DNA from 3 places in the Lysinibacillus sp. NPDC097231 genome. Region 1 is predicted to be linked to each of the others. Evidence: predicted binding sites of a transcription regulator. Region 1 holds the regulator's gene; each other region holds the start of a gene.
The links. The regulator Rex, encoded in region 1, represses fermentation and respiration genes when NADH is low (regulators of the CRP and FNR family bind a similar motif). The targets are predictions, from matches to a motif close to TTGTGAAATATTTCACAA.

Region 2: the regulator Rex is predicted to act here: its motif matches at 2,108-2,125, upstream of arcA (arginine deiminase).
Region 3: the regulator Rex is predicted to act here: its motif matches at 4,580-4,597, upstream of qoxA (cytochrome aa3 quinol oxidase subunit II).

Annotation. Positions count from the first base shown of each region.
Region 1 is NZ_JBIWDH010000019.1:3,756-15,164, forward strand. It holds gene rimI (ribosomal protein S18-alanine N-acetyltransferase) at 1-89, shown strand, start outside; gene tsaD (tRNA (adenosine(37)-N6)-threonylcarbamoyltransferase complex transferase subunit TsaD) at 89-1,105, shown strand; gene ACIQXF_RS12690 (ABC-F family ATP-binding cassette domain-containing protein) at 1,525-3,468, opposite strand; gene ACIQXF_RS12695 (redox-sensing transcriptional repressor Rex) at 3,684-4,319, shown strand; gene ACIQXF_RS12700 (twin-arginine translocase TatA/TatE family subunit) at 4,486-4,671, shown strand; gene tatC (twin-arginine translocase subunit TatC) at 4,688-5,512, shown strand; gene ACIQXF_RS12710 (CPBP family glutamic-type intramembrane protease) at 5,645-6,409, opposite strand; gene groES (co-chaperone GroES) at 6,583-6,867, shown strand; gene groL (chaperonin GroEL) at 7,008-8,639, shown strand; gene ACIQXF_RS12725 (hypothetical protein) at 8,767-9,108, shown strand; gene ACIQXF_RS12730 (DUF6241 domain-containing protein) at 9,398-9,934, shown strand; gene ACIQXF_RS12735 (4'-phosphopantetheinyl transferase family protein) at 10,020-10,703, opposite strand; gene ACIQXF_RS12740 (amino acid adenylation domain-containing protein) at 10,703-11,409, opposite strand, start outside.
Region 2 is NZ_JBIWDH010000024.1:7,169-18,577, reverse strand. It holds gene argF (ornithine carbamoyltransferase) at 1-722, opposite strand, end outside; gene arcA (arginine deiminase) at 751-1,986, opposite strand; gene ACIQXF_RS14740 (Crp/Fnr family transcriptional regulator) at 2,251-2,943, opposite strand; gene ACIQXF_RS14735 (metallophosphoesterase family protein) at 3,572-4,426, shown strand; gene ACIQXF_RS14730 (serine hydrolase domain-containing protein) at 5,310-6,737, shown strand; gene ACIQXF_RS14725 (hypothetical protein) at 7,241-7,945, opposite strand; gene ACIQXF_RS14720 (phosphotransferase family protein) at 8,133-8,999, opposite strand; gene ACIQXF_RS14715 (DUF4085 family protein) at 9,172-9,894, opposite strand; gene ACIQXF_RS14710 (hypothetical protein) at 10,218-10,631, opposite strand; gene ACIQXF_RS14705 (hypothetical protein) at 10,950-11,204, shown strand; gene ACIQXF_RS14700 (response regulator transcription factor) at 11,330-11,409, shown strand, end outside.
Region 3 is NZ_JBIWDH010000006.1:78,437-89,845, forward strand. It holds gene tig (trigger factor) at 1-757, opposite strand, end outside; gene ACIQXF_RS06060 (DUF3196 family protein) at 869-1,858, opposite strand; gene ACIQXF_RS06065 (hypothetical protein) at 2,144-2,611, shown strand; gene ACIQXF_RS06070 (DUF2785 domain-containing protein) at 2,975-3,817, shown strand; gene qoxA (cytochrome aa3 quinol oxidase subunit II) at 4,642-5,571, shown strand; gene qoxB (cytochrome aa3 quinol oxidase subunit I) at 5,599-7,542, shown strand; gene qoxC (cytochrome aa3 quinol oxidase subunit III) at 7,544-8,143, shown strand; gene qoxD (cytochrome aa3 quinol oxidase subunit IV) at 8,143-8,427, shown strand; gene ACIQXF_RS06095 (hypothetical protein) at 8,776-9,327, shown strand; gene ACIQXF_RS06100 (DUF6612 family protein) at 9,500-10,354, shown strand; gene tsaA (tRNA (N6-threonylcarbamoyladenosine(37)-N6)-methyltransferase TrmO) at 11,042-11,409, opposite strand, start outside.

The DNA.
Region 1 (11,409 bases):
GGAAGCTTGATTTCCAAGATGGTGGCATACGGAAAGGATATTATACTGATAACGGGGAGGATGCCCTTGTCATGTGGGTGAATTTATGATGGAAAATCGAATTATATTAGCAATAGAATCAAGCTGTGATGAAACAGCAGCAGCGATTATTCGGAACGGCTCTGAAATTGTTTCGAATGTCGTTGCTTCTCAAATAGAAAGTCATAAACGATTTGGCGGGGTTGTACCTGAAATTGCATCTCGTCACCATGTTGAACAAATTACAGTAGTTATTGAAGAAGCTTTAGCTCAGGCAAATATGAAACCTACTGATTTAGATGCGGTTGCAGTTACTGAAGGACCAGGCCTTGTAGGTGCATTGTTAATTGGAATTAATGCCGCGAAGGCCTTTGCCTTTGCAAATAATTTACCGATTATCGGTGTACATCATATAGCTGGGCATATATATGCTAATGCACTAGTGCAGCCAATGGAATTCCCATTATTAGCACTAGTTGTATCAGGTGGCCATACTGAGCTAGTTTATATGAAAGAACATGGCTCTTTTGAGGTCATCGGTGAGACGAGAGATGATGCAGCCGGTGAGGCTTATGATAAGGTTGCGCGAGTCCTAGATTTACCGTATCCAGGAGGACCGCGTATTGATAAACTAGCACACGAGGGGGATGAGGCTGTATCCTTTCCACGAGTGTGGTTAGAAGAAGATTCTTATGATTTTAGCTTTAGTGGCCTGAAATCAGCAGTTATCAATTATAAGCATAACATGGATCAACGCGGTGAAGACATTTCTCCTACTGCCGTTGCAAAAGGATTTCAGGATAGCGTAGTTGAAGTGCTAACAGCAAAAACATTAAGGGCTGCGCGTGAATATAAAGTTAAACAAGTTATTGCGGCTGGAGGTGTTGCGGCTAATAAGGGATTGCGCACATCACTTGAGATGGTATTTGCTGAGGAAGGCATACCATTTTTCGTACCACCATTAAAACTATGTACAGATAACGCCGCGATGATAGGAGCGGCGGCAACACCAATGTTTGAAGCGAATATCCGCAGTAATTTATCGATGAATGGTCGCCCTGGGATGGAGCTAAAATCCTGGGTATAAAACGGAAGGGGTATCTTAGATTTGATTCTATGATACCTCTTTTGATTTTTGAAAAAATTGTAGAAAAAGATTGGAAATAGAACTGTTTAATTAACTAATTTTTCAGAAAATTATCCACAGGTTAGGTTGAAAAATATACTGCGAACATTCGTACTTATGCACAAAATGTTGATAACTTGTGTATAACTTGTGATTATTCTATATCTAGTGGTGTGTTTTTCACAAAATGATGTGAAAAAAATAATTTGATATTGTGGACAATGTGGAAAAGTCTGTTGATATGTTGGTATTACTAGATTTATTATGTGTATAAAGTTGTGGGCATTTTTTGTCGAAAAATAGCACTTGACCAATATATATGAAAAATGGAGGCGAGTAAAGGAAAAAGCCATGTGACAGGCACATGACTTTACGTAATTTTACACAATAATATTTTCGAGTTCCTCGTTTAGCTCAAGCCATTCCATCTCAAATAGCTCATGCTGTTCCTTAACAGTGGATAATTTACCTTGGAGCTTTGTAATTTTTTCGTGATCTGTAAAAATTTCAGGATCACAAAGAGCTTCTTCTAAATCAGCTATTTCAATAGTTACTTTTTGCATTTTTTCCTCTAGCTCTTCAATGGAACGTCTAATTTGGCGCTCTCGTTTTTTAGCCTCTTTATCAATCATAGAGGTTGAAGTTTTCTCAGGTATCTTTATTTGTGATTGAGGTTGAGTGGTAGCTTTCATCTGTGCTATTTCCAATAGCTCTTGTTTCTTTTCAAGATAATAATCATAGTCTCCTAGGTACTCAAAGGAACCATCACCAGACAGTTCGATTACTTTAGTAGCAATTCGGTTAATGAAATATCGATCATGTGATACAAATAGGAGTGTACCAGGATAATCGATTAATGCATTTTCGAGTATCTCTTTACTGTCTAAATCTAAGTGGTTTGTAGGTTCATCGAGAATTAAGAAATTTGCCTTTTGCATCATCAATTTGGCCAGTGCCAGTCGTGCCTTCTCTCCACCAGATAAAGATGTCACGGTTTTATCTACATCGTCTCCTGAGAATAAGAAACGACCTAGCACTGTGCGAATATCTTTCTCATTCATTAATGGCCATTCATCCCATAGCTCTTTTAGTACACTTTTATTACTCGATAGCTTTGCCTGTTCCTGATCATAATAACCAATTTGAACATTTGTGCCATAGCGGATCTCTCCTGAGAGTGGCTGTAAATCTTTTACGATGGTTTTTAATAAAGTTGATTTACCAACTCCATTTGGACCAACAAGTGCAATACGGTCCTCACGGAAAGTCCTTAAAGTGATGCCGTTTGATATTTTCTTATCCCCATAACCTACAGCTAAGTTATCAATAGATAATACATCATTACCACTTTGACGCTCTATCGTAAAACCAAAGCTTGCTGACTTTTCATCGCCATCAGGGGACTCCATCCATTCTGTTCGTTCGAGCATTTTACGACGACTTTGTGCCATTTTAGTAGTAGAAGCACGGGCAATATTTTTTTGGATAAATTCCTCGAGTTTGGCTTTTTCATCTTGCTGGCGCTCAAATAACTTTACGTCACGCTCATAACTTTTCGCCTTTTCGTCTAAATAGGCACTATAATTGCCAGTATATTTTGTAACGCGATGACGGGAGACTTCATAGACGACAGAAACAACCTGATCTAGGAAGTAGCGGTCATGAGAAACAATTAAAATAGCACCTTCATAGCCTTTTAAGTAAGATTCCAGCCAAGAGAGTGTTTCAATATCTAAATGGTTTGTAGGCTCATCGAGTATTAATAGATCGGGTTTACTTAAAAGAAGCTTAGCAAGAGCTAAACGAGTTCTTTGTCCCCCTGACAATGAGCTAATTGGTTTATCATAATCTCCAGGATAAAATTGCATACCATGAAGTACAGAACGTGTATCAGATTCATATTGATAGCCACCAGCATCTTTAAAATTATGCTGTAAATGATCGTATTCAGACATTATCTTTGCATACAAAGTAGGGTTTTCATAAACAGCAGGATCGGCCATTTGTTGTTCTAGTGACCGAAGTGTTTGTTCTTGTGCAATAAGTGGTTCAAAAATTGTCATCATTTCGTTCCAAATTGATAACGTCGAGTTTAAACCAGCATGCTGCTCTAAATATCCGATTTGTATACCTTTAGGAATGATAATATCGCCAGAGTCATATGACATTTGACCAGCAATTATTTTAAGTAAAGTGGATTTACCCGCACCATTACGTCCTACTAAAGCTACGCGGTCACGGTGTTGGACCTCTAATTTAACGCCACTTAAAATTTCATCTACAAGGAAGGATTTATATAGTTGATTGACTTGTAAAACAATCATTCTTGACACCTCAATTCTTCCTTAGTGTAATGGATGAGAGATTTGCTTGCAATGTCGATGCTTTACTTATTCCAAGCTGTCATGTAAGATTGAAACGATTTCCCTTTAATTAATAGCGTAACAGCACCATTGACTAAGGAGAAATCCTTCAGTAAATACAATAAACTTTAAGCATGTATCATAAATAGTTTATACATTATTAAGGAGGAAAAAGTTTGAAACAAGAATTAAAAATTCCACAAGCTACTACCAAAAGACTTCCTCTTTACTATCGATTTATCCAAAACTTTGCGCAAGAAGGCATGGAACGCATTTCGTCGAAGGAACTAAGTGAAGCGATGAAAATTGATTCTGCAACAATTCGTCGTGACTTTTCTTATTTTGGCGCACTTGGGAAAAAGGGTTATGGTTACGATGTGCAGCATTTATTAAAATTTTTTAGTCAAACGCTCGATCAACATGAAACGACAAAAGTAGCGTTAATTGGCGTAGGGAATTTAGGTAGTGCTTTACTAAAATACAATTTTCAAAAAAATCATAATACCCACATCGTTGTAGCGTTCGATCCTAAGGCTCCAAAGGAAGGAAAAATGATTAGTAATATTCCCGTTTTCCACCCGGAATTATTGGAGGAAAAATATGCCGAATACGGAGCGGAGCTTGCGATTTTAACGGTTTCCCCACACTCTGCACAGAAGATGGCAGACCGATTAGCAGCAATGAACGCAAAAGGTATTTTAAACTTTACACCAGAGCGTATTACCGTACCAGATAAAATGCAGCTTTTAACAATAGATTTGTCGGTAGAATTGCAGGCACTCATTTATTTAATTCGCAATCAAGAAGAGTGAAATTTGTACATAATTAAACGTATAGTTCACAGTCTCTGTACAGTAGAAGTATTAAATAAATCGAGAAATAATCCTACTAGAGTGACGAAAAAAGTTCACATATAATTAAATAGCAAAATGACGAAAGATGCGTTAAAATGATGGATATAAAGAGGAGGTGGCTGAAATGGGTCCAATAGGTCCAATGAGCCTCATTATTATCGGAGTTGTCGCTTTACTAATTTTTGGCCCTAAGAAGTTACCAGAGCTTGGTAAGGCATTCGGTTCAACACTACGTGAATTCAAAAATGCTACTAAAGGATTAGCAGACGATGACGATGATGACAAGAAAAAGAAAGAACTAGATAAGTAAGTTAGGATGTTGAGGAATGAATCCAAAAGATCTAACTGTTATTGAGCATATAGAAGAATTAAGAAAACGGCTTTTCATTGTTGCCGTTTTCTTTGTTCTTGCTATGGTTGCTGGCTTTTTTGTTGCAAAGCCAATTGTTAAATATCTTCAAATTACTGGGGAATCTTACAATATAGTACTCCATTCATTTGATGTAGTAACACCACTTTCAATTTATATCCAAGTTATTTTTTTAATATCATTAATTCTTTCTTCGCCGATATTGATGTACCAATTGTGGGCATTTATAAGTCCTGGACTAAGGGACATAGAACGAAAAGCAACCTTAAAGTATATTCCGTATGCGTTTTTATTGTTTTTAGCAGGGTTGTCCTTTTCATTCTTTTACTTATTTCCTTATGTCATAAAATTTATGATGGGTTTATCGAATGAATTAGAAGTACAGCCGACAATTGGCATAAAGGAGTATTTTTCATTTTTATTTAGACTTACAATACCATTTGGTTTCCTTTTCCAATTACCGATTGTAGTCCTATTCTTTTCACGTATCGGAATGTTATCTCCAGAAATACTAGTTCGTTTTCGAAAGTATTCTTATTTTGGTTTGTTTGTGTGTGCTGCCATTATTGCACCACCTGAATTAGCTTCACACTTAATGGTTTCAGTACCATTGTTTATGCTATATGAAGTTAGTATTATGATTTCTCGTATCGGTTACAAGAAATACTTAAAATCAGAGGAACTACGTTTGAAGGAAGAACAGGAAGCTGAACAAAAGCGTCAGGTTGAAGAGGCACTAGAACAGCAGCGACTTCAAATCGAAGAATTAAATCAACAATAATGGTAGAAGCTCGATGCATCTTAATAGCATCGAGCTTTTTTGGTGTAATTGGATAAGTGGGAAAGTACAAAAATATGGTATAGATCATTAATGCAATAAAAAATCAGTGGGATGAAAAACTCCCACTGATTTTTATTGCATTTTTTCTAGTTCTTCAAGAAACTTTTGCAATGGTTCTGCATACACTTGTACAAGGGTCACAAAACCATTAAGCATGACGTGTGCAATGATTGACGTCCATATGCGTTTTGTTTTGTGATATAAGAAGGCAAAAATCAATCCACAAATTGTATAAAGCAAGATATGTGAGAAGTCGAAGTGAATAACTGCAAAGAAAATTGCACTTACTATAGCGGCAACCCAGAAATTAGTTGTTTGGACAAGCGATCCAAATATAACACGGCGGAAGACGAATTCCTCTAAAATTGGTCCAAATACGACGATTGCTAATATCGCGATTGGAGCGCCTTTTGCAATGGCTACAATATCAGCAGTGTTTTGTGACCCGCCTTTGATACCAAATACGGCCATTTCGATAGCGGCACCAATCATTTGACCAAAGAATACTAAGAAGAAACCAAGAATTCCCCATACTATTGTGAGTGGGATAGTTTCTTTTTTTCCTTGATAGATATTCCAAAACGCTTTATCACGAGAGGTTAGAACTAAACTTAGAATTAATGCAATGGCAAAGCTAAGTGCGATATACCAGCCTTGCGTAAGTGGAGCAGCTTGTTCATGAGGTAACCCGGTTGTACTCATAACAAGTTGATGAAACGGTTTTAACAGCCATCTGCCTGATAACTGCATGAGAATATAGATAAGCAAAACATAAAGAGCTGTTTTTTTATGTTTATTTACTTTTTGAGAATTACTCACAGTCAAAATCCTTTCCATTTATAAGCTACCTTTCTATTGTAGTGGAATATGGAAAGAAAACAAAATTTTTCGAAGTTCCGGCTTGCAAAAAAAAGTGTGATTGATTATCATAATATTGTATTAGCACTCAACTGTATAGAGTGCTAATAAAATTTCAACACATACATTTAATTAATAGGAGGTTGTTTCACTTGTTAAGACCACTAGGAGATCGTATTGTAATTGAACTAATCGAGGTAGAAGAAAAGTCTGCATTCGGTATTGTCCTACCAGACTCTGCAAAAGAAAAGCCACAAGAAGGTAAAGTTGTAGCAGTTGGGACAGGTCGTGTATTAGAGAACGGACAACGTGTAGAGCTTGACGTTAAAGTTGACGACCGCATTATTTTCTCTAAATACTCTGGTACAGAAGTTAAATATGAGGGTAATGAATACTTAATTTTACGCGAAAGCGATATTCTTGCAATTATTGAATAAACCAACGCTTTATTTTGCTTTAATAAAGTTAATGCCTTCAGTGTTTGTCACAGATGGGATAGTGATAAGACTGTATGGCGAAATGTTAAAATATATTGATGAAGCTTAACGAATATTCCATTTCAGGAGGGTAAATTCACATGGCAAAAGATATTAAATTCTCAGAAGAAGCTCGTTCATTAATGCTACAAGGTGTAGATAAATTAGCAAATGCAGTAAAAGTTACTTTAGGGCCTAAAGGTCGTAATGTAGTTTTAGAAAAAAAATTCGGTTCACCACTTATTACAAATGACGGTGTAACAATTGCTAAAGAAATTGAGTTAGAAAACCCGTACGAAAACATGGGTGCAAAATTAGTGGCAGAGGTTGCTTCTAAAACAAACGAAATCGCTGGTGATGGTACAACAACAGCAACAGTACTAGCTCAAGCAATTATTCGTGAAGGCTTGAAAAACGTAACAGCTGGTGCAAACCCTGTAGGTATCCGTAAAGGGATCGACAAAGCAGTTGCAGCAGCACTTACAGAATTACACGCTATTTCTCGCCCAGTAAGCAATAAAGAGGAAATTGCACAAGTTGCTGCAATCTCAGCTGCGGATGAAGAAGTAGGTCAATTAATTGCAGAAGCAATGGAACGTGTAGGTAACGATGGTGTTATTACTATCGAAGAATCTAAAGGCTTCACAACTGAGCTTGATGTAGTAGAGGGTATGCAATTCGACCGTGGTTATGCATCACACTACATGGTTACAGATACAGATAAAATGGAAGCGGTACTAGACAACCCATTCATTTTAATTACGGATAAAAAAATTACAAACATCCAAGAAGTATTGCCATTATTAGAGCAGGTAGTACAACAAGGTCGCCCACTTTTAATCATTGCTGAAGATGTTGAAGGTGAAGCTCTTGCAACTCTTGTAGTGAATAAACTTCGTGGTACATTCAATGCTGTAGCGGTTAAAGCACCAGGATTTGGCGACCGTCGTAAAGCAATGCTGGAAGATATCGCAATTTTAACAGGTGGTCAAGTAATTACAGAAGAATTAGGCTTAGACCTTAAATCAGCAGATATTACATCACTTGGTCGTGCTGCGAAAGTTGTTGTCACAAAAGACAATACAACAATCGTAGAAGGCGTTGGCGGTGCAGATGCAATCGAAGGCCGCATTGGTCAAATCCGTGCTCAGCTTGCTGAAACAACTTCAGAATTCGATAAAGAAAAATTACAAGAACGCCTTGCAAAATTAGCAGGTGGTGTAGCAGTAATCAAAGTTGGTGCTGCAACAGAAACAGAACTAAAAGAACGCAAACTTCGCATTGAAGATGCACTTAATTCAACTCGTGCAGCTGTTGAAGAAGGTATCGTATCAGGTGGTGGTACAGCACTTCTTAACGTCTATGCAGCAGTTGAAAAAGTGGCAGATGCAGAAGAAGGCGATATAACAACTGGTGTGAAAATCGTTCTACGTGCTTTAGAAGAGCCAGTTCGTCAAATCGCAAACAATGCAGGTCTTGAAGGCTCAATTATCGTGGATCGCCTAAAACGCGAAGAAATCGGTGTAGGCTTCAACGCAGCAACAGGCGAATGGGTGAACATGATGGAAGCGGGCGTAGTAGACCCAGCGAAAGTAACTCGCTCAGCACTACAAAACGCAGCATCAGTTGCAGCTCTATTCTTAACAACAGAAGCTGTTGTAGCAGACATTCCAGAAGCAGCTCCAGCAATGCCAGACATGTCTGGTATGGGCGGCATGCCAGGAATGATGTAAGGGTTTTTCCCTTCCATTTTGAGAAATAGTCACTGCTGTTATTCGCCCAATTTGTGAAGCAGTCATGTAAATAATTAATTTCAATAACAATAACCACTTCTCGGTAATCAAGAGGAGTGGTTTTTTGTTGCTTAAATTTGCATATCAAGATTTTTTAGATGACAGGAAATTTAAAAATACGAGCGAGGTGAACATTCAAAACTACAAAATGCTTTTAGGCAAATTCATTGATTATTGCGTGGACGAAAGAAGAAACTCTTTTGTTACAAGACCATTTCTGATGAAAGCAATTGTACTAAAAGTTATCAAAAATAATTTCGTACAAACTGTAGTAATAGGATTGTTTGTATTTGCCATGTTTATTGGTATATTCGTTGCTTTCATGTTTAAAGCAAAAATGGGTGGGACGATTAGAATTTCAAAATTGGTGGCTCCGATGTTGGAATCCAACTCGGACAATGTGTCGTAGTTGGGAACCATTGGTACGCTTGATGTGGTGAGAAGGTAATGTGTTTACCTGCTTGGCAATAGGTATGTAATAGCTTATGGCAGTATAATTATAGGTTATAGTGCAATAAGGAATGTTTACGCATTAAAGGGTATAATTAGAGGTTACACCCTGGCGCCGTCTCAAGTGGCGGACGTTAAATATATATTCATTGAACCCTGTTACAATCTTCTGTTATTATTATCCTAATTACATAATATAAACCAATACATAATTACATAAAGATAAAAAATTATTGAGGGGTAATAACATGAAGAGAAAAACAAAATCGGCAATTGTAATCATTGTAATATTGTTCACTTTTGGTGGAATTTTTGGTTATATCAAATCCACCGAACAAATAGAAAAACCTGTTCCTGAAAAAGAAAAAGCACTTGTTGAACATGATGGAGTAACGCTTGAAGATAAAATTGTTACAAAAGAAGAATTGCTATATCCTGATAACTTAATAGAGCACAAAGTGAACGAAGCCATTCATAGCATGTCTCATCAAAAAGTTGAAGCTAAAGTAAAATGGGGTCACACGCAAATAACACAAGCTAAAGTTGATCGATTGTTGGAAATTTCCAAAGAAAGCAATTATAAATATAAAGAACTTTACATTGAAATATTGGAAAGATGGTCAGAAGGTGATTTTTCTCATGCTGTAGAAGATCATAACGCAATTTGGGAGATGCAAGGAGGCGACGAATCAAGAAATTCAGGGAAAGCAATTCGTTTGTTGACTCCTGCTGAAGAGCAAGCTTATATTGAAAACAATTTAACATATGACTTATATGATAAATAACGCTCAGCAATATGTTTCTGCATTCTTTTTGTTTTTAGCGAAAATCAAGGTAATGTACGTCCGTTTTTTTATTTGAAAAAGCAAACTAGGAACTTCCTAGTTTGCTTTTGATCTCTTGTTTATTCAATATCGTTACATCTACTTGCAATTGCTTCTGAGACCAGCAAATAGATACAGGATGCAACTTATCGAGATAGATCAATTGTGTCTGAAAATCTTTATACGTATCGCGTATAGCAATTGTATTCAACAAATGCGGTGCTGTAATCGGCAATAAACCCGTTTTAAAAAGAGCTTCCTTCATTGTCCAGAACTCATAAAACAACTTTAATTGTTCTAGTTCTGCATGTTGCTGTAGTATCTGCAATTCATCCTGTGACATTGCAAATCGCATGACATCGTCGCTCACAAGTTTTATTTTTTCAACATCAATCCCAACACTACCTTCATGCGTCAGTGCAACAACAATCCATTCTCCAGAATGAGACAGATTAAAATCGCCTTTCCAACTATCGTTTCCTATCATATATGGACGACCTTGTTTATCTCGAGCAATTTGGATATGTTGCACATCGGTTAAATGTTGGATGGACCATCTGACAAGGATACTTCCTAGTAATGCTCTTTGTTGGTCTTTCCAATGCTTGTATTTTACTATCCTTAGCTGTTCATCATTGGAAAGGGAAGAGAGAAACATATCCCGTTCCGATTTTTTTAATTGTGGACCAATAGGAAGCGCAAATATGTGTCCGTCATTAAATGTTAGCATTATCCAACTTCAACAGGCTCTGGCTTAGGGAAATAACCCATTTTAATGCCATAATTAATCATATTACGAATAAAGGCTACATTCGGTACCGCGCATGTGATATCGGTATTCTCTAAGAATTTCTGTGTTTGGCGACAATCAAATACAAACGGAGAATCACTTGCTCCATCGCCTTCAAGCTGTGCAATGGCTAATGATAAATAGTCCTGCGCTTCCTCAGAATGATTCCCATTTAAAAGCCAGTTCGTATATGCCTGTGCCGTCACAATCTCTAACTCATACCCAAGTTCCTTAATCATGTTGATAAACGCAAGATAAGTTAGGGGAGCAGGATTACACAAATGGAATATATGTCCATTTGCCGCTGGCTGACTAGCTAGAGCTACTAGTGCTTGGCTTGCGTAATTAATCGGAGTAAAATCGACATGCCAATTAGCAGTTGGCGTTTTACCTAAATAAAGCATAGATTTTATCATTCGGTAAAAAGCATTATCGTCTATATTTCGTTGGAATTTTCCTGTCTCAGAATGGCATGTTAAATTTCCTACACGATATATTGAAACGAGAATATCATCGTGTATTGCATTTCGAACAAGGTTCTCAGCCACTAGCTTACTTTGCGTATAAACATTGTCGAGCTTTATATCATAATTAAAGTTGCCTTGCTCCTCGTTAAGGCCCCATTGATGTGCGGCAAGCTCCTCCG
Region 2 (11,409 bases), on a different contig from region 1:
ACCCACACATCTGTATAAATTACATCTACACCATTTACAGCTTCATCGATATTGTCAGTTATTAAGATTTCCCCTTTTGAATCTTCAGAAAGTTTTTCTGCATATGCGACCACTTCATTACTAGGGAATAATTCTTTTGGTGAACAGATTCGTATGTTAACACCTAATTTTGCTGCCCCTATGAGTAAACTATTGGCTACGTTATTTCTACCGTCTCCAACATAAACTAATTTCACGCCTTTTAAATGTCCCTTTTGTTCTTTTATTGTTAAGAAATCGGCTAATATTTGAGTTGGATGGAACTCGTTTGTTAATCCATTCCAGACCGGGACCCCAGAATATTTTGCTAAAGACTCCACAGTGGCTTGACTAAAACCTCTAAATTCAATTCCGTCAAACATCCGTCCGAGCACAATTGCCGTATCACGAGTGGATTCTTTTTTCCCAAATTGAACATCATGTTTCCCTAAATATTCAGGGTGTGCGCCTAGATCTACACAAGCTACTGTGAAAGCACATCGAGTTCTAGTTGAAGGTTTTTCAAAAAGTAGTGCAATATTTTGCCCATCTAAATAGCGATGTGGAATCCCTTTCTTCTTCATTTCTTTTAATTCAGCTGCCAAATTGATCAAATAGTTAATTTCATCTTCTGTGTAATCCTTTAATGTAAGTAAACTTCTACCGACTAATCCGTTATTTAAGATTGATTTTGTTGTCATCATGCAACTTCCTTTCACTGTTTATTTTTATTTAGTCTAAATCTTTTCTGATTAAAGGCATGCTCATACAACGTGGGCCGCCTCGCCCTCTCGATAACTCTGAACTTAATACCTCAATGACCTCAATCCCGTTGTCTCTTAATAACTGGTTCGAAATATAGTTACGGTCATACGTAATAACTTTCCCCGGAGCTATTGCTAACGTGTTTGATCCATCATTCCATTGCTCACGAGGTCCAGCAATTTCATCACCACCACCACATGGAATTAATAGGATTTCTTTACGCTCTAACACTTCTTTTAATGTTTCTAATAGATTGGTTTTGTGCGTAATATTTAACGTCTCGTTATCAGACCCTTTTTCAAGAATATAAATATTCATTTTTCCATCAGAATCTTGTATAGCAGGATGAATTGTAAATTTGTCATAATCAATCATTGTAAATACTGTATCTAAATGCATAAATGCTCTAATTTTCGGAATCTCTACAGCAATAACTCTTTTAATATCACTTCGAGAATTAAATACATTTAATGCAAAACGTTCAATGGCTTTCGCTGCAGTACGTGCACTGATTCCGATAGCAATGGTATCTTTAGAAAGTACTAGCTCGTCGCCACCTTCCATCGGAAAATCAAAATCTCTGTTAAACCAAATTGGAATGTCCTTTTCAGCAAAGCGCGGATGATATTTAACAATATATTCCATAAACAGTGATTCTCGCTGTCTAGCTACTTCTCTCATTCTATTGATTGTTAAACCATTACCGATTGTAGCTGCAGGGTCTCTCGTAAAGTATAAGTTAGGCATAGGATCCATATAAAATGGATAATGATTATCAAGCATTTCATATAAATGTTTCTTTTTTAGTTTTTCGATTTCATTTTTACGAACGCCCGCCATAATTTTTTTGACCATTTCTTCTGTTTCAAATGATAATAAGTATTCAGCAATGACATTGTGAGAGTCGTCCACCGAGATTTTCGATTCGTTTAACATATCTATAACAAATTGTTTTTTTAACTCGTCTGTATGTAACGCTTCAGCTACTAACGTCGTTAAGTACAAAACTTCTACATCATTATCTCTTAACGTTTGTGCAAAAAAATCGTGTTCCTTTTGAATGATTGGTAAAAATGGAATATCATCAAAAAGTAATCTTTGTAAATACTCTGGTGTTAAGTTTTCAACTTCTTTTCCAGGTCGATGTAGTAAGACCGTCTGCAGTTTTCCAATTTCTGATGTGACATTTAGTACATTCTTCATAATGAATAACCTCCAGTAAAATTTTCTTGTAGCTACTTACTACACTTATAGCGTACCATTATTATGGAAACGCTTTCGTTAAGGAACAGATAGCTAACATGTAAAATTTACCTACATACCTATGTTAAAAAATTCACTTATGCTTAGTTAGAAAGTTCCACTAGGGTAGTGTGGAATTTTCCTCACTTTTCACCATTATCAAAAAAACCCATTGAAAGAATACACTTTCAATGGGTTTCTAAAGGCTATATTCATATTAAGATTTTAGGTTAGCTTCTTATGAAAATACTCTGGATTATGTATGATTATTCGTTTAGCTTTTTCCGAGAGTAAATTTTCTCTTTTTAAGTCGCCATAACACGCAGAGACCGACTCTCTTGAGACACCAAGCATTAGTGATAACTCCTTAATAGTCATAGGTAAGTCTACTTTAATATCATGACCATCATCCTCCCCAAAATATTCCATTAAGTATGCAATTCCTAACTCTACTTTATCTTTTACATAGTTTGATAAAGAAATTTGTAATCTTTTTTCATGTTGACCTAAGATTTCTGAAAGCTGATTAATAATAAAATACAATTGATCGTTATTTTTTTTTACAAATGATTCAAAGATTTTAGTAGGTATATAATGAACAACGATATCCGTTATTGCACACGCGGAAAAATCATAAAAATCATGATGAAACATTCCTCTATAAGGAAATAATTCATTAGGCTTTATATAATCCGTGTAAGTCGTTTCTGCTTCTATATTCGTCTTTTCTAATTTTACGAAACCATCTATTAATAAGTAAATTCTTTCTCGAGGATCACCTTCTGTAAATAAGATTTGGTTCTTTTTATATGTACGCTGGAATAAATTCTTCTCAAATTTCTCTAATTCTTTCCCTTCTAGAAAAGAAAAAACTTCGAATTTTCGTAGAATATCATAATAATTTGCTTCCATTAACATACTCATCATTCCTTACTGATTATTATTTTCTTAACAATAATTAAGATAGTAACTAACTCTTATTTACGTTTATGCAAGTATTACAATTGTATTTTTTCTTTATAAAACTTTTTGTAAAAGAAGGTTCACTCTTTTAAAGATTTCCTTGTCTAATTCACTAAATTGAAAATAACAATTATTTTAAATTATACCAAAAAAGAATCTTACGCTCTGTGACACAAAAAGCACTTTCTTAAATAACAATAATGTGGGGCTTAAATTGATGATGATTAGCGGGTTTATCGGTAACACGCAGATGAACATAATGTTTCCAAAGGAATTTCAGATCAAACATCGGAACTGATTATAACAAAAGCTTTTATAAGTAACGGGGAAATTTTGAGGACAATTACTGCTAGACTTCGAAACGAAGATATAGACATTGATTTTGGAATTGATTACAGTGCGTCTATATTAAGGAAAAAGCGTTGTGAAAAATAAGCTTTCTATGTAATAGATTAAAAGAGATTGTAAAGGTTATCACTCAAACTATGGTAATAGGTTAAATAAATTCCATATATGATAAAATAAGAATATACATTCTATTATGGATTATATTGTAAATTTTATAAGGGGGCAAATGACAGACATGAAACATAAGATTGCTTTACTAGCAGATGTCCATGGGAATACAAGTGCTTTAAAAGCAGTTATCGAAGATTCGATCAAAGAAGATGTCACTGAATATTGGTTTTTAGGGGATTTAATCATGCCTGGGCCTGGGACAAATGATTTATTTGAACTATTAGATAGGATTAAGGTTTCTACTTATGTTAAAGGAAATTGGGAAGACTGCTTCCTTGACGTACTAAATAAAGAGATTGACTTTGAAAATGCTTCTGATATCTATATTTCTAGGTTAGTTCAGTATCAGTGTGAAAATTTGGATAAAAGCTATATTAATCGTATTAAGAATTTACCATTACACCTAACAAGACAGGTTAATAATCTATCTATCAGTATTAGCCATAATTTACAAAATAAAAATTATGGAGGGGATTTATGGCCCACTAGTAATCAGGAAAATTTTGATCAGTTATTTGAGCATGATTACGATATTGCGATTTATGCTCATACCCATCACCAATTGTTACGCTATAGTAGTAATGATCAATTGATTATTAACCCAGGAACTATAGGGCAGCCCTTTTACAAATGGGGCAAGTTACATTCTGACCTACGTGCGCAGTATGCAATTCTTGAAATTGATGAGATGGGGATTACTGAGGTGAGATTTAAAAAAATTTCCTATGATGTAGAAAAGGAATTAAACAACGCTATTAATAATAAACTTCCTTATATTGACTTATATCGAGAAATGCTTGAGGCAGGAAAAACTCATACTCATGATATTGAGTTATTACAAAAGCTCAATGATAAATTTAACTATAAAGATGAGATAATTAATTTTTTCGAAAAAAATTATTGGAATTTAAAGGGATGAAATGAATCTTTTCGAACTAACGATAGATTAATTGAATAAGACATGTATAGGACCTTCCATAATCGGGCACGATTACTGGGCAAGAAGTAAAAGGGTGAAACATATTATATATGACTAATATGTTTCACCTTTTATCATTTAGGCCTTGATAAATTTAAAACGGTTCAACTTTTTATAAACCCTACGATTTTATTTCAAATCCTACATTTGTAACTAATCTCTTACGAATTACGTGACAATATTAATTATATTTTTTTGCTGTATCGTCCATCACTTTCTTTGTGAATGGCACAAATACGATCCGTAATTTTTTTGTTTTCAACTTCGTACACGCTAGGTTTCTTGTGGAAAGACTGGTAATACGTACTTTTGGGTACATTTAAAACGCCACACATTAATTGAATAGGATAATGTTCGCTTTCAATATGGTCAATGAGTTCTTGTTCGGTTACTTTTTCGCGAATATGGTCATAGCCTTTTTTAGGATTTCGATTTCCTGCTTTAAAAGAAGATTTTATTTTTGGATCGAAGAAACTTCCGCTGCGGTTAATTCTTCTGTACCTTCGATTGGAGAATGTAATTTAATCCATTTATAAATGGTTACTTCAGAAACACCATATTTGCTAGACAATTGACTGACCGTGTACCGGAGTGTAAAGCTCCACTACGGTTTGTTTAAATTCTTTATTGTATCGTTTTTGACTCATAAAAAAGATACGTCCTCTCTTGGTTATAATAATACTTACTTAACCAGGTTGTGTCCATGACTCTATTCTACATTCATTATATAGGTGAATAGAAAGATAAATTAAAGTTTAGTTTAGTAGTTGTAAAAGTAGGTTATTTATAGTATTCTCTTATAATTTTTCAAAAAGGAGAGTTTATGAAAAAGATTATTGTTTTTGTATTAACGATATTTATATTATTCTCAGGATACGCAACACAAAGTTATGCGTTGTCAGATTCGAAATCTGCGGCAATACAAGCGTTGCTAGATGATGCCTGTCGTATATCAGGTGTGCCGGGAATGTCGATCTCAATACTTGCTGATGATGAAGTGTTCTACTTTTCTTCAGGGTATGCAGACCGTGAAAAGGGGTTGTCTGCAAGTGAAAATACACTCTATGAGTTAGCCTCGGTCAGTAAAGCTTTTACCGGTATGGGTATTATGCTGTTAGAAGAGCAAGGGCTGCTCTCAATGACTGACCCTGTCCAAAAATATTTACCTTGGTTTACGTTAAAGTATCAAGGGAAACCTGTTGATATGCAAAGCCTTACACTAAATAACTTTCTTCACCATACCAGTGGTCTAACAAATATTAGGCATACTCAAAATATTCCACAAGGCAATACACCGGATATGTTGCAAAAGACTGTGGAAATGCTCGTAGATGCTGAATTGGCGTTCCCTCCCGGTGAACAGTATAACTATGGTACCGTTAATTATGACGTATTGGGTTTGGTTATTGAGATTGTGTCGCGACAAAGCTATGAAGACTTTATGAGGGAACAGGTATTTCAGCCGTTAGGTCTTCACCAGACGTATGTTTATAAAGAAGATGCTCAAGCCACTGGACAGTTGGCACAGGGCTACCGTTCTTCCTTTTTTATGACAACTCCATTTAAAGCTCCGGATTATGCTGGGAATAAACCCGCAGGCTACATCATTTCTAATACAAAAGATATGGCGCGTTGGATGGGCATACAGATGGGTATCGTGCAGGACATACCCGAAATATTTCACACGGTTATCGAAAAATCACATAGAGGTGATATGTCTGTTTCGGCTGTCAACGATATGTATTATGCGGCAGGCTGGTCGGTAAACGCCGACCAAACGATTATAGAACACACTGGGGGTAATCCAAATTTCAGAACCGAAGTAGCCATACTGCTAAATGAACGAACAGCCGTCTGCTTGCTGAGCAACGGCGCAAATACCAATATAAACCTGGTACTAAAAGTTAAAGATATATTAGACGGCAATCTAACTCAGTCATATGAAATAAGCGGCACACAGCTTTTGGATATCATTTTGTCGTCTATCACAATTATTCTTTGCCTATTGGCCGTTCTGCTATTTCTCTTAGGATTACGTAGAAGGAAAACGAATGAGCGGCAGCCAATGACAAAAAAGAGAATAATCGTAACAGTTATTTTCCTGATCGCTACGATTGCCCTGGGTATACTGTGCTGTGCTTTCGATTGGTCAACGATACTTATTTGGCAAACATATAGTGTTCTTACAGCTTTGATTTCGTCAGCATTATTAACAGCAAGCATTACATGGTTTGTATACACTCACCGATAAAATTATTATTTTTCAAATAACTTTATTGTAAATTAAACAACTTTATTATTTCTGCACACTTGAGATAAATGAACTAATCGAGAGTCCAACTTAGAAAACTCTAATTTTTCTAGAGCCGCAATCATAGAATCCACTCCTTAAAATAAAAACATTCGTTCGCTTATTTTAATTATAAGCAAACGGATGTGAATTACACAAATATTTAAACAACTATTTTATATTTTAAACGACTTTATTATTTTTTAAACAACTTTATTATCTGTTAACAACATATTCATGTAGCTTTGGAATAAAGATTGATTAAAAAATATCCCTCAATCCTTATCTAATAGCAACTTCAAAAACTCCATTTTGAAAAAAGATTGATCAAAATGGAGTTACTCTTTTTAGATAGGTATGAGATTTTTATAAAAAAGTTTGATCATTTTCCAGCTATGTTGTTCAATAATCGCGCCCGATTGTTGAAAGATCATTTTTCATGCCTGATTGTGGAATATCGTTCTTTATTCTTCATAAGGTATAAATTCAATGGATTTCACTTGATACATTTTGTCTTTGAATTTATATGTGATTTGAATATCCCCTATATATCCTCCAGCTAGAGAGATTTGTCCTCCGAGCTTTGCAATAAGTTGATTGTCTTTTATTTCAAAGTTGATAAGATTACCAAAGTATATCTCGTCAAATAAATCTCCAGGTTGGATACCCAAAGGTTTAACATCAATTATATATTTTTTGTCACCAATACTAACACTTGCTTTGTTTGGTGTTAACTCGGTCTTTACATTTTTTAATAATATCGCTAATGGTTCATCAACAGGGACTTCAACTGGTACCAGACTCTGTGTTTTATTTGATTTGCGCTGTTGGGTTTGAAAAACATGAACTTCACGTTCTAAAACACCAGTACCAATTCCTTTAGTCAAAATTATAACTAGCACTTTCTTTCCATCTTGACTGATATCCTCATAGATAATTTCAGGAGACCAAGTAGGATTTGTTGTGTTTATCCAATAAGGTTTTGAAAGGATACTACCTTGATAATCAATTTTAAAATCTGTATATAATCCATTTAGCTTTTTTGCATAAAGAGTAACGCCAACTTTATCAGACTTGGCAATTTCATCATAGTCATTTGTCGTAGCTATCGCCTTCGGTAAAACAGCAAAAAGAGAGATAGCAATCATTAAAATAAGAATTTTTTTCATATGAAAACACCTCATTTTAGTGTTCTCGAAATTTTACTGTCTATTCCACTGATTAGCTAAGTTAATGGAGGAAAAAAACTCAAAATATTGGATTAATAATATAACAAAAATGGTTTTATTACCCGATATGACCCCTTTAATAAAACGAGCGCTGATCCTTATTACAGAATCGCGCCCGATTGTTGAATTAGTTGATAAAATCAAAAATATCAGTTTCTATTGTCCATTCCAAACGTCTTATCCACTCCTGTTGCACTTCTAATGGCGCATTTTTAATCTTATGTAGGATTTTCCATACTTTATAAACACAATAACCCTTTAATGTTTCAGAAGATAAAAAAATAGGGTTATTGGTTTTATATTGTTCAATAAAAACGCTGTTTAATGAATCCGCTTGTTTGGGATAGTGAAGTTTGGTAAACCAGCATACCCAACCTACATCATTTAAAGGGTTCGCCCATTCAGACCACTCCCAATCTAAAACAGTAAGGACGTTATCTTCGGTGTATAATACATTGTGCATTCCATAATCACCATGCGTTAAAACCCAATCCATTTTAGAATCATTGATTTTTTGTAATATCACTTTAGATTTTCTTTTTAGTTCTTCAGGAACAAAATCTAAACTCATTTTTATAGCGTGTAAGTCACATTCTTTTATTCCATTTGAGCTAAAATTATATTTTTTGGAATGTATGTTTTTAGCAAGAGATTTACCTAAACTTTTATATAACTCTTTTATTTTTTCAACACCTTTATCATCAAAAATTGCTTGACCATTTCTCCCTTCTCGGTATTCCATTACTGTTATTTGATTATCATTGGTTTCCAAAAGTTCATAAAATTTTGGTGCTATTCCTGTTTCTTGAATTAATTTCAAACAATTTATTTCATTATAAATATCCTGGCTAAAAGTATTAGCCACTTTAACAACTAATAAAGGATGTGTCCCATCTAATAAATAAGTTGTATTTGTATAACCTCCAGTTAAACGAATGGGAGAAAAATTACCATATTTATTTTTTAATTGCCTTTTTATTAGTTGTTCTGTCAAAATAACACTTCCAATCCTTCATTTAGTATTTCAATATTGCAACGATAAAAAAAAACCTCTTTAAAATAAACAAGAAAAACCCTTTCGGTTCTTAAATTAAGAGGCCATTTCATAAAGAAAGATTCATTTATCATTAAAGAATAGCGCCCGTTTGTTGAAGAACTTTGTTCGACTAAAAGTCCTTACGTGTAAAGGAAACTCGTTCAGCTGAAATAATAAAGTCAATTAACTCGTTCTCTCCATTTTCTAATAATGCATGAAATTCGTATTGATTATTAACTTTATACACTTCCTCATACAACCACCATGTATTTTCTAATAAACCATCTTGTTTTATTAGATGAAAATTTGCAAAGGTTACTTCATCTACATCTGTAAAACCACCTGAATTATCTAAGGTTAATGTTAAATTTGTGTCATTTTGAATTAAATTTATTACCTTACAATCATGGAATCGAAAATCCTCTACAATTTCTTTATCAAATGAAGTGGAGGCTTCTTTATAATAGCTTCTGTAATTCTCACGAATGGCATTTACTGACCTTTCATTTTCCTCACAAAATTTAGTTACAGCATTTATGACCTTACGGGATGCTGTATATAAAGCGAAAACTCTTAAATCAGCTATCTGTTCTAAAATCATTTGTGGTAATTGCCTTTTTAAAATCATCTGATTTACGTTGAAGGCGTTATGAAATTCTTCTGTTGCCTCTTCTTTATTAAAATCAATTGTATACATTTCTTCTCGTAAAGTAAGCCAAACCATTAATTCGCTATTGTAAAGCTGCTGAAAGTATTCTTCTGAAAATAATTCAGCCTTTTGATCTTCCACTAAATTAAGGTGGAAACTTGTTTTTTGACTCAACTCGAACCATTCTTTAGTAAAATATTTCATTATAAACCTCATCCTTCGTATACACTAAGAAATTTAGTGAAATTGTTCAACTACTTTTCTTGTATATTTATCTATTTATAACATAAATAACTAAATAATTTAAATACAAGTTATTCAATAATATGGCCCGATTGTTAAACAAATAAATACTCTACAAAATAGATCTTTTCATCAAACTTTTTTATAAATTTTCAATCTTAAAACGCCGTATAATTAATGTTCATACAAAAAGCCACAAAACGTTGATTTAACTACATTCGTGGCTTTTTCATGTGCGCCCAAACTTTGATTTGAGAACGTTATTTTGTATATGTTTGTATAACTTAAATAAATGTATCAATCGAACTTGATGTTGGTTTTACTTGCTGCTGTGCTTCTGCTTTTAATGCGCGCCACGTTTCTATATAAATAGCATCAAATTCACTTTCACGACGAAATTCTTCTTTTGTACCAATCGAATGCCAACCATTAGTGGAGGAATAAGTAGTTGTAATATTCCAATTCGCATCCTTTATCTCTAAATAGCTAACCTTACCACGCTGCATGAATGGTAATTGCCTTAACATTTGTGCTATCGAGCCTTTACGGTCAGGTGAGACTACAGATACAAAGCTGTTCTTAAGTGTCATATAGGAAGGATTTTTATGACCACCACACTTACCATTTTCAAAATCTTTTTTTGCCTGTGCGATAATCAAAACAGTTGGTTTCTTTCTGTATAAAATCAGCGTTTGCAACTTATCTTTTATCGAACTTTAATCAAAAGCTACAACAAACCTTGATAAAACATCCATAATCAAACTCTATTCTAAGTAACAATTGAACAACTTAAAGTAAACATCATAAACCTTAGCATTACTACATTCAAACTTGTTTAGCTAGAGTCTACTTATAATGAACATACTTATATTTTGTATAGAACTATTAATTATTTTTCTTCACTTTTTTTACCATCTTACATACTTTCGGTAGAATAGTGGTGGGAATACACTTTATTCCCAAATAAAATATTAAGCAAAGGGTAATTATTATTTATGACTGATTTTAGGCTTAGAATGAAGAAAAGTGTAGAAATTTTAGATATGAAGTTACAAGAAATTAATGATGCTAAAATGGCTATTGGGAGAAAAAAAAGGTTGGGGGATACAGAAAGAAATAAGTTGAACATGGAAACATTAACTTGGATTATAAATACAGATTCATTACTTTTTAAAAATGATAAAAATTATGAAGAATACAAGATTAATTTTCAGAAAAAAATAGAAAGCAATTTCAAACGGAGTTTAAAAAACATTCACTTACTTATATAAAAATGACAGAGAATGGCTTGAAGTCAATTTTCCTACACTACGTGATACCTTGCGCACACAAAAGCATCCAATTGTTACTGTAAATGATGCAAGATAAATTTGAAATTTAGAGAGAGGGATGTTACTTGAAAAGAAGCGTATTATATATTGAAGATAATGAGAAAATAGGCAGTTGGGTAAAAGAAGAATTGGAACAGCGAGGGTT
Region 3 (11,409 bases), on a different contig from region 1:
CGTTTAATTCTGGAAGTACTTTTGTTTTAACTTCTTTAACAGTTACTTTGAAAGTAGCTTCTTTACCAGCTAATTCAGCAGCATGATATTCTTCTGGGAAAGTAACAACCACATCTTTTGATTCGCCAGCTTTCACACCCACAAGTTGCTCTTCAAAGCCAGGGATGAATGAACCTGAACCAATTTCTAGTGGATAGTCTTCACCTTTACCACCTTCAAATGCTTCTTCACCTACGAAACCTTCAAAATCGATAGTAGCAGTATCGCCTTCTACGATTGCTTCGTCTTCTTTAATTTCTAGCTCAGCTTTACGAGCTAATTGGTCTTGAATTTGTGCTTCTACTTCTTCGTCAGTTACATCCACTGGAAGTTTCGCAACTTCTAACCCTTTGTACTCACCAAGTTTTGGCTCTGGTTTAACAGTTACTTGAGCTGTGAATGAGAAATCTTGACCATGTACGAAGTTTTCTGTACCAGAGATTTCTGGATAGTCAACTGGCATAATACCCGCTTCATCGATAGCTTTTGCATAAGAATCAGGAACGATGATTTCTAATGCATCTTGGTATAAAGATTCAATACCAAAGCGTTGTTCAAACATTTTACGAGGCATTTTACCTTTACGGAAACCTGGTACGTTAATTTGTTTAACAACTTTTTTGAATGCTTGATCCATTGCTGCGTCTACTTCTGCAGCAGATACTTCGATTGTAAGAGTACCGATATTACCTTCTTGTTTTTCCCATTTTGCTGACATGTATAAATACCTCCAAATAAATAATCAAGTTAAATGTTAGACAATTCTTTCGTAACTACGATTTTGACAACCATTTTAGTATAACATAGATGCGTATAGTTTCAACTTATTTCATACTTCATGTAGTTCTGTTAGTTTTTCTAACATTTGTAAAAAGTCGATGATTTCATAGTCCATTTCCTGCACTTTTCCAAGCATAGATTGTACAAAATCAATGTAACTATAGGCAATATCATCGGCTTCAAATGGATGCCATTCAAACGGATACGTTACAATGGCATGTTTCGCCATTAAATATTGTACCATCTCCAACGTTGATGGGTCTTGCTCTAATTTATCTTCAATTACTTTTTTCACTGCTCTATATTGAGGCAACTGATTTGGTAACACTAATTTAGTAGGATTAATCATCATTGTTTGATCAAATTTGGAGACAGTAATGTCAACTGACACCTCTTGTTCCACTAATAATATAAGTGCTAAACTCTGAACAAATGGATGAATTGTTGAACATTCAATAATAGCTTTCAAAGGTGACTTTAATTGACGCACATTTGTATCCATTAAGCGATGCAATCGAATAGACTGTTCATCCGGTGTTAATTCACTAAATTTCGTTAGCTCATATTCTTGCTCCTCTAAAATTTGCTGAGCATCTTCTTGTTTTCGAATATTTCTAGCAACTTCTCGATTCAGGTTTCTCAAACGTTCAAATTTCTCAAGCTGCTCTACCGGAAGTACATTTTCTTCAAGTAATGTCGAAATTAACGACTCCACTTGATGGTATTCCTTTAACTGCATACATACAGTAATATACAGTTCCATAATTTCGACATACAATGTTGTACCCATAGCCAGTAGTTGTTCACAAATATTTCTAGCTTTGTCGTACGCCTTTGTTTCATATAAAGCGTATGCATATGCACTTAATGCTAATTCATCTCCTGCTTCATATAAAAATGCTTTTTCAAAGCTTGCTATAGCCTCTTCATATTGGTAATTTTCCGCATACATATGTCCTTCACGTATCAATGTCTGAACAGCACCTGGAAAAACAACAATATTGTCATGTTTTATAACATGCCGTTTTCGCTTTGTCATTTTTCTCACCTCTTTACCACTAATTCTCTTATTGGATTATCTACAAAAAAATTGGTTCCTAACCATAAATCGGGTTTCTACTGGATATGTTAACCAAAATCAACAATTAGACTTCTGCTGAAAGAAGTTAAAACCTACTTTTTTAATAAAAAACTATTGCTTTCATATTCATATTTTGTAATAAATTGTATTATAATTAATAATATCTATCATTTATTACTAAATTGCAGGCACCTATCCTCGTCTGCAATCAAGAAAACAAGTTCTTCACAAGGAGTGGAATACATGCAATTAATGGATACAGTTAGTGAATTTGATAGTCACATCTCTCCAACTTTTGAGTCACTATCAATTAAAGTTGTTTCATTTTCTACTGCGGATGGTCCACATCAGGAGGATTATCCGATAGAATTCGAATTACTTACACGTACAAAAATTGATTTTTATACTCAAGAAGCCATCACGCATATTATTAGTATCCAAGGTAACATTCCTGGATCCATATCAATAGGACACCAATATGAGTCACTTTTTATTATTCCCCAAAGTGTGCATATTGAATGCGACTATAAGCTTCTAAGTATCGACAAAAAAGATATGGAACGAATCTTACAGCATCCCCAACCTAATCTCCATTACAGCGAGTGGTTAATTGATGCCATTAAAAATGCAAATCTTCTTGTAGAATTAGAAACAAATCAACATACAGTTACTGAATGGCCACTTGGGATTAAATCGGCTGTTATCTTCTAGATCAATTATGCCTCGGCATAATTGTAGCTGCCGCTTCGCTTTATTTCCTGAAAGAAGTTATAACGAGACATACTTATATAGGTATGTCTTTTTAGCTTGTCCTATTTGTTGCGTATCTATCATATCAACTTTCTATAGAATCTGGAATTCCTATTGTAAATATGCTCCTATATCACTAGAAAACATCTCAAATCAACAATTTTATTGCGAAAAGGCGCTATAATGAAAATACTTAGCTCCAAATAAGCATTTTACTATACCTGTGCATTGTAAAAAATATAACAGCAAAGGAAGTATACTTATGAGTACATGGTGGAATCTTGCTCATTTAGGAGAACTCACTTTTTTTCGGGGGAATTACGTATGAATATTAAAGAAGCATTACAATCATTTTCAACTATGACGCTTCCAGCACGTCAAGAATTTATGTTAAAAGAGGGCGATTGGCTGTTGCAAGAAATGTTAAACCACATTGGCTCAACAGACGCACAGTTACGTGACCAACTAATTTATCGTACATTTATGGATTTACTTAGTGACAATTTACTGAGCACACAACAGCTTCAATTTTTATTTGATACAGCAACAGACGAAAATTTTTTATATCTCCATATAGGTGAAGATATTTCAGATAACGTCTTTACACGATCATTCTCTGCTTTATTGGTGGCAAATATACTCGCCAAGGATGCTGAACTACTAATATTAGATGACGATTGTCTACAAACTTTCTTTCAAAAGATTGGCCGTTATTTATTATTGGAAAAAGATACAAGAGGTCATGTTCAAGATAAAGGGTGGGCACACAGTATTGCACATGGCGCTGATTTAGCAGCAATAACAATTAAACATCCTAAATTTGATCTACAACATGCACCTTTAATCTTGCATGCATTAAAGCTAGTTACTTGGAAGAATACAGTCTATGTGAATGATGAGGAAGAACGCCTAGTTAATATTATTGAAGCATTGTTGGTACGTAACTACTCTGAGGAAGCATTAATAGAATTTACTGAGCAAGTTTTCGATAAATTTGAAATGCATTTAATAACGCAAGGCTACAATGAAAGCTTTTTTAGCGGCCGTACCTGTACCCTAAATTTAATGAAAACATTGTATTTTGCCTTAAAAATGAATAACCGAGCACCAAAACTTCAAAATGCTATCTATGGACAAGTAGCAAAATGGCTAAAGCTCGGGGCTTAAATTCACGTAAAACTCAGCATCTTCCTACTTGGCGACATCTATCTTCTCTTCTATAACAAAAATAGCAAGCTAGGGACATCCTTAGCTTGCTATTTTTACTTTTCAAGCAAAATATAGTTATCCTAAAATTTGGTTATTTATGAAAGTATGTAATTATATTAACATAATTAATACCAACTTCCATTTTACCCCTTTACATAAAATCCATACATTGAAAATTTATCCTGAAGTATCCTAAAAACTATACTCCAAGTACTCTTTTTTTCAAAAAAACGCAACTAAAATGTGTTCAACCCCTTAATTTAACGGCGATTTTATTACAAAATAGCGTCTAAAATGTGAAATGGATTTTTCACAAAAAAATTTATTTACTTAGGTAAAAGTGATAAACTCAGTATTTCCAACGTTTCAACAGTGTTTATTTTACAAAGCACAAAAATACCAATATTGAAATAACTTTTTTTGTTCAAAAAATGTTCATATTCGACCCCTGTTTGCTATCAAATTCATAACAAAATAATTTTTTTTCTTTAAAGCGGGGCGTATAATCCAATTTGCAAACATCGACATTTGGGTCTATCGATAAAGGCACATTGTCAAAAAGTCGATTGCACAGATCAATGGCTTTGCAAACGCTTGCACTAGACCAATTAAATACTAGATTGAATGTTTCATATTGAACCATATTGCATTGTAAGTATTTTAGATTATTTGATTGGTACACCAAATAAAAGAGGTGACATTAATACTCACTATTTGTAAATGTGAATTAAAACAAAACACATAAAATTTATGAATAGCCGCCCTATAGAAAGGAGTCAAACATGAAGAAGAAGTTAAGCTTAATGTTTGTTGCATTTGGTGCGCTTGCAATTCTTGCTGGCTGTGAACCGCTAACAATCTTTGATCCAAAAGGACCAAACGCCAAAACATTATCAGACACAATTATTTTATCCATTATTACAATGGCCTTTATATTACTAGTCGTGTATGTGCTTTTAGCATTTATGCTAACAAAATACCGTGCATCAAAAGCACCTGCCGATTATGAGCCACCTCACGAAGAGGGTAGTCATCTACTTGAAATTATATGGACAGTTATCCCTATTATCATCGTAGCATTCTTAGCAATTGTTACAGTAAGAACAACAAGTACGGTAGAGTCACAACCAGAGGGTTATGACAATAAAGAGCCACTTGTTATTTATGCATCATCCTCTAACTGGAAATGGCATTTTAGTTATCCAGAGCAAGGAATTGAAACTGTGAACTATGTAAATATTCCAGTTGACCGTCCTATTGAATTCAAACTATATTCATTCGGACCAATCACAAGTTTTTGGATTCCTCAATTAGCTGGTCAAAAATATGCGATGAGTGACATGGTAACAACTATTCACCTTGCAGCAGACGAGGTTGGCTCATTTATGGGTCGAAACTCTAACTTTAGTGGTCGTGGATTTGCCGAAATGGAATTTGAAGCTCAATCTATGTCACAAGAAGACTTCGACAAATGGGCTTCTGATGTAAAAGCAAAAGAAAAACCATTAACAGAAGAAAAATTTGATGAACTATTAAAAGCTGAACACGTTGGTCGTTCAAGCTATTCATCTACACACTTAGATTTTAGTCCTGCTCCAATGGAACATGGCGATATGAACATGTCTGAAGATGAAATGGATCACTCTAACATGAACCATGAAGATCATTCGACTGATTCACAAGAAAATTCTAAAGAAACACATTCACATTAATTTTTAAAACTGAAAGGAGCGCATCCAATGAGTATGGAAGAAGTTTTCCATCCTATGCAAGAACCGATGATTTTAGCGGCAGCTATTAGTATCGTCGTTGGAGCAGTTGTTATCGTAGCTGGCCTTACTTATTTCAAAAAATGGGGCTATTTCTATAAAAACTGGCTTTCAACCGTTGACCATAAAAAAATCGGTATTATGTATATCGCTGTAGCACTTTTAATGTTATTCCGCGGCGGTATCGATGCACTATTAATGCGTGCACAAACGGCAATTCCTGAAAACGGACTTCTTGATGCACAACATTATAATGAGATTTTTACAACACACGGTTTATTAATGATTTTATTTATGGCAATGCCATTCGTTATAGGTTTAATGAACATTGTTATTCCACTGCAAATCGGTGCACGTGACGTTGCCTTCCCACGTCTGAATGCTGTCAGCTTTTGGCTATTTGCAGCAGGTTGTGGCTTACTAAACCTATCATTTATCATTGGTGGTTCACCAGACGCTGGTTGGACAGCATACTTCCCACTGTCAGGGACAGAATTTAGTCCATCTGTTGGGAACAACTACTATTCTTTAGCTTTACAATTATCAGGGATTGGTACGTTAATGACTGGTGTTAACTTCATCGCGACAATCATTAAAATGCGTGCACCTGGTATGACATTAATGAAAATGCCAATGTTTACTTGGTCAATTTTAATTACAAACATTATTATCGTATTTGCATTCCCAGTGTTAACTGTAGCACTTGCATTAATGATGCTTGACCGTCAATTCGGTACACAATTCTTTGCCATGCAAAATGGTGGTATGGATATGCTTTGGGCCAACCTTTTCTGGGTTTGGGGACATCCTGAGGTTTATATCGTTATCCTACCTGCTTTTGGTATTTTCTCTGAAATCATTGCGACATTTTCACGTAAAAACTTATTCGGCTATAAGTCAATGGTTATGAGTATGGTTGTTATTTCGTTACTATCATTCTTAGTATGGGCCCACCACTTCTATACAATGGGTCACGGTGTAATGGTAAACAGCGTATTCTCTATTACAACAATGGCTATCGCTGTTCCGACAGGGGTTAAAATCTTTAACTGGTTGCTCACAATGAGACACGGTAAAATTCAATTTACAACTCCTATGCTTTATGCTCTTGGCTTTATTCCAATCTTCACAATTGGTGGGGTTACAGGGGTAATGCTTGCAATGGCAAGTGCTGACTATCAATATCACAATACAATGTTCTTAGTTGCCCACTTCCACTATGTATTAATTCCAGGTACAGTATTCGGTGTACTTGCAGGTTACCACTACTGGTGGCCAAAAATGTTCGGTTTCCGTTTGAATGAAAAACTAGGAAAAGCAGCTTTCTGGTTCATCGCGATTTGTTTCAACGTAACTTTCTTCCCTCTATTCATTTTAGGTTTAGATGGTTACGCTCGTCGTATGTACACTTACTCTGCTTCAACTGGCTACGGTCCATTGAACATGTTATCGTTCATCGGTGGAGTTGGTCTTGCTATCGGCTTTGCGTTGATCGTATATAACATTTACTACAGCTGGAAGCATATGCCACGTAATGAAAAAGCAGATGTTTGGGATGGCCGTACACTTGAATGGGCTACTCATTCTCCAGTACCAGAATACAACTTTGCTGTAGTTCCAACTGTAAATCGTTTAGATGAATATTGGTTCGCGAAAAAAGAAGGTCGCGATATTACAGCAGGTAAAATCGAAAAAATTCACATGCCGAACAACACAGGCACTCCATTCTGGATGAGTGGATTCTTCTTCCTTGCAGCATTCTTCGCTGTATTTAATCTATGGATTCCAGCCATCATCAGTATGTTTGGTGTATTTGGCTTTATGATTCATCGTTCATTTGAAAAAGATCATGGTCGTTACATTTCAGTTGAGGAAGTTATGGCAACTGAGAAAAGTTTGAGAGGTGATAAATAATATGAAAATCGACTCTTCACTTCCATTAGAATATAGTACAGAGGAAAATCGTCTAAAAATCTTCGGTTTCTGGATTTTCCTTGGCGCCGAAATCGTATTATTCGCCACACTATTTACAGTGTATTTTACACTTCATACTCGTACAGGTAGTGGTCCTTCTGGCGCTGAAATTTTTGAATTAACACCAGTTTTATGGGAGACATTTTTACTTTTAACAAGTAGTTTCACAATTGGTCTTGGTGTTCATGCAATGCGCATTGGCAATAAAAAAGCTATGATGGCATTTTTCATCATCACACTTCTATTAGGTCTTGGCTTCTTAGGCATTGAGATTGATGAGTTTGTCACATATGTTCATGAAGGTGCAACAATTCAAACAAGCGCATTCTTATCAGCATTAATGACTTTACTTGGTACGCACGGAGCCCACGTAACATTCGGTTTCTTCTGGGGCGTTGCAATTTTAATCCAAGTTGCAAAACGTGGCTTAAACCCACAAACGGCTAACAAAGCGTTTATCTTCTCACTGTACTGGCACTTCCTAGACGTTGTTTGGATTTTCATCTTCAGCTTCGTCTACTTGAAAGGACTGATTAGCTGATGAAGGAATTATTCCCAAAACAACATGTGATGGGCTTCGGCTTCTCACTATTACTAACAATTGTAGCCTTAGCTGTTGTTAAATTTGATATGTCTCTTAACATGGCATTTGCTATTTTACTAGTGACTGCTCTTGCGCAAGCAACAGTACAATTAGTATTATTCATGCACATCGGTGAATCTGAAGACAAGAAAACGTTATATACAACGATTCTATATTCAGTATTCGTAGGTGTTGTCACAATCATTGGTACATTATTCGCAATGATCTGGGGCTATAACTGATAAATCAAGCCGAGAAAATGACACATTTTCTCGGCTTTTTTTTCGTGAATCAATTTCATAAATCATATTTTTCGATTCTATTAACTTTTTTACTTAACAGTATTCGTTTATAATAATATGTTATTTATAAAATTAATTGAGCCACATTAGATAGTTTTTACCTATCTATTTGAAACCGTAAGTAGCTACATTGCCTGCTTCTCCGTTAGCAATAATAAAGGATCGTCTAGTCCTCCCACTGTAATAACAGGAACATCTAAAGCTCCCTTTTAATCCTCTTAAAAAAATTAATAACTTCCAATAATCGGCCGACATTAACTATATATACAAAAGGAAGGAGGATATTATTTGACGTCAAATGTGAACTTTTGGATAAACATACCTAGCCTTAAAAACAATTTTTCGACATCCAAAGAAAACTCTGTGAATGGAAGTGACTTCGCCTCTTATTTACTGAATACTAGTACAACATTAAATAATTCGAATACTTCAAACAGTGTATCATCACTATTTCCTGAGCTTGCTTATAAACATTCAGATTTGTTTAGCACTCTGTACGGGCAGTCTACTATTTCGAAAACACCAACAATGTCCGATTATTTACAAAACACTTTCCAAGCTCAGCAATTAAAAACCTTGGCTACTGCAAAGGATAAGCTTCAAGCCGAAATGTCATCCTTTGCTACAACCATCAATGAAAAAAACTCACTCGCCGAACAACATAAGCTTTTAACAATGAAAAACAATATCGCCGCATTAAATATTTTCCTAAACAATGCGACAGCAAAGCAAAATTATTTGAACCTCCAAGCGAGTAGCACTTCTGCTGGCAATGGCTTACTGCCTTGGATGTCAGCATCATCTGCATTATCGCAATACTTGCTATTAAAAAATAGCTAGTACATAGGGTTAACTAGTCAACAACTGTTACGGGTTAAGCTCCCTTTCTTGTTACACACACTTTACATTTCATGATGTTCAATAATTTTTTTTAAAATAACGAAACTTTTCCACTATTACCACGTATATTAGTAGATAGTGCTTTTTTTACCAAGAATAGGAGATGAAAGTAATGAACAAATTTTTTAAAGTTTTAAGTGTTGGAGCATTAGCACTGACTCTAGCAGCTTGTAACAGTAGCGCTACCCCAACGAAGGATACAACTAAGACAAGTTCACTCACTTTAGAGCAAGTGTATGACAAGGCTATAAATCGCCAAGCAGACATTAAAAGCATGAGTGCAAATATGGATATGTCACAAGTAACTAAAGTACAATCAGGTGAAGAATCTATGGAGTTTGCCGTTGATTCCAAGATGGAGATGGATGTCATTATCGATCCACTTGCTATGCACTTATCAGGCACAATGACAATGCCAAATATGTCTGGACAAGATGCTAACAAAATGGAAATGCCAATAGATATGTATATGAAGCAAGATCAAGGCTTTTTCATGAAGGACATCACTACTGATAGTTGGTTAAAATTATCAAGTGAGGAGTTTGACGCTATTTTAGATCAAACAGCTTCATCTGCAGACGCTAAAGAACAATTACAACAGCTTAAAAAGTTTATTGAAGATTTTAAGTTCGAGCAAACTGATGATGCGTATGTCTTAACGTTGGAAGCAAAAGGTGGTCGTTTTAAAGAGCTAATTAATTCTGAAGTTACTAAATCAATGCAAGAGCTTGGGCTTCAAGAAAATCCTCTAGATAACTTAACAATTGATAAAGTAAACTATGTACTATACATTGATAAAGAAACTTTCGATACAAAAAAAATGGATATGAATATGGATTTAAAAATGAATGTTGAAGGCGATGAATTATCGATGAAAACAAATTCCGTAGTGACATATACTGAATTCAACCACCTAAAAACAATCGATATCCCACAAGAAATTATCGATAACGCTACTACTTATTGAATAGTAATTAAACACGGCTGTCTTCTAAGCCTTTACAAAGAAAAGGAATCTGCTTGCCTCCTCCTCTAGGAATGCACGCAGATTCTTTTTTACTTAGGATCATGTCTTCAGCTACCTTATCACCTTTACATACGCTTCTTTTTTACCTATATTCACCATTAGAATATGCCCTTCCCATCCACTGATTTTGTCGGGAGCCAAAGAACCCCCATATATTTCTAGAAAAATTCTACTCCCCTATCTAGCACCAACCTATTTGCTTTTATTATCATGGATACGGGTATCCTTATCAAGAGTACTAGTTAGTTACTTAAATATGTACTTATGAAGACAATACACTTACACTATAATTATTAAACGAATCTCATTTAAAGGAGTGTTAGGTGATTGAAAAAATTAGTATTTAACACTGTTCTATTACTATCTCTTTCTTTCCTTCTTGTTGGCTGCGGGAATAGAGATGTTCCCTATGACTATGAATATGATCGTTAAGAACATTCAAGAAAGTCTCAAAAACTTGTAATATTAAGTTTTAATCACTGGCTATCAATTATGCCTCGGCATCATTGCGTCTGGAATCCGCTTATACAAAAAATCTGCTAGACTTTTCCCAGTCCAGCAGATTTATATAGAGATTTCATTAATATTTCAAATTTCCCTTCCAAGTACTCTATAGTTTGAAAATGACTAATCCCAATAATTCTTCATTAATTCAGTTGCCCAATGAGGCTGTTTTATTTCACCTTTTGGTAAAAACTCTTTCATTATAGGTTTTATATCGATAATAGGTGTTCCATCGATCGCATCTAAGCCTTTAACGGTCAATGTTCTATCTTTTAACTTTACTAGTTCAACAACGGTTACCCCTAATTTATTAGGTCGATTTTTACCTCTCTGTGCAAAAATACCGACTTCTGGAAATTCTTTATTATTTCTTGGATGTCTCGCTTCATATTGAATGTTTTCATCTGAAACCTTGTCAAAATAGAAGATAATTTCTAAATAAGAAAAATCATCAATCCCTTTTAAGGACGATTCATGAATATCTTCTGTCA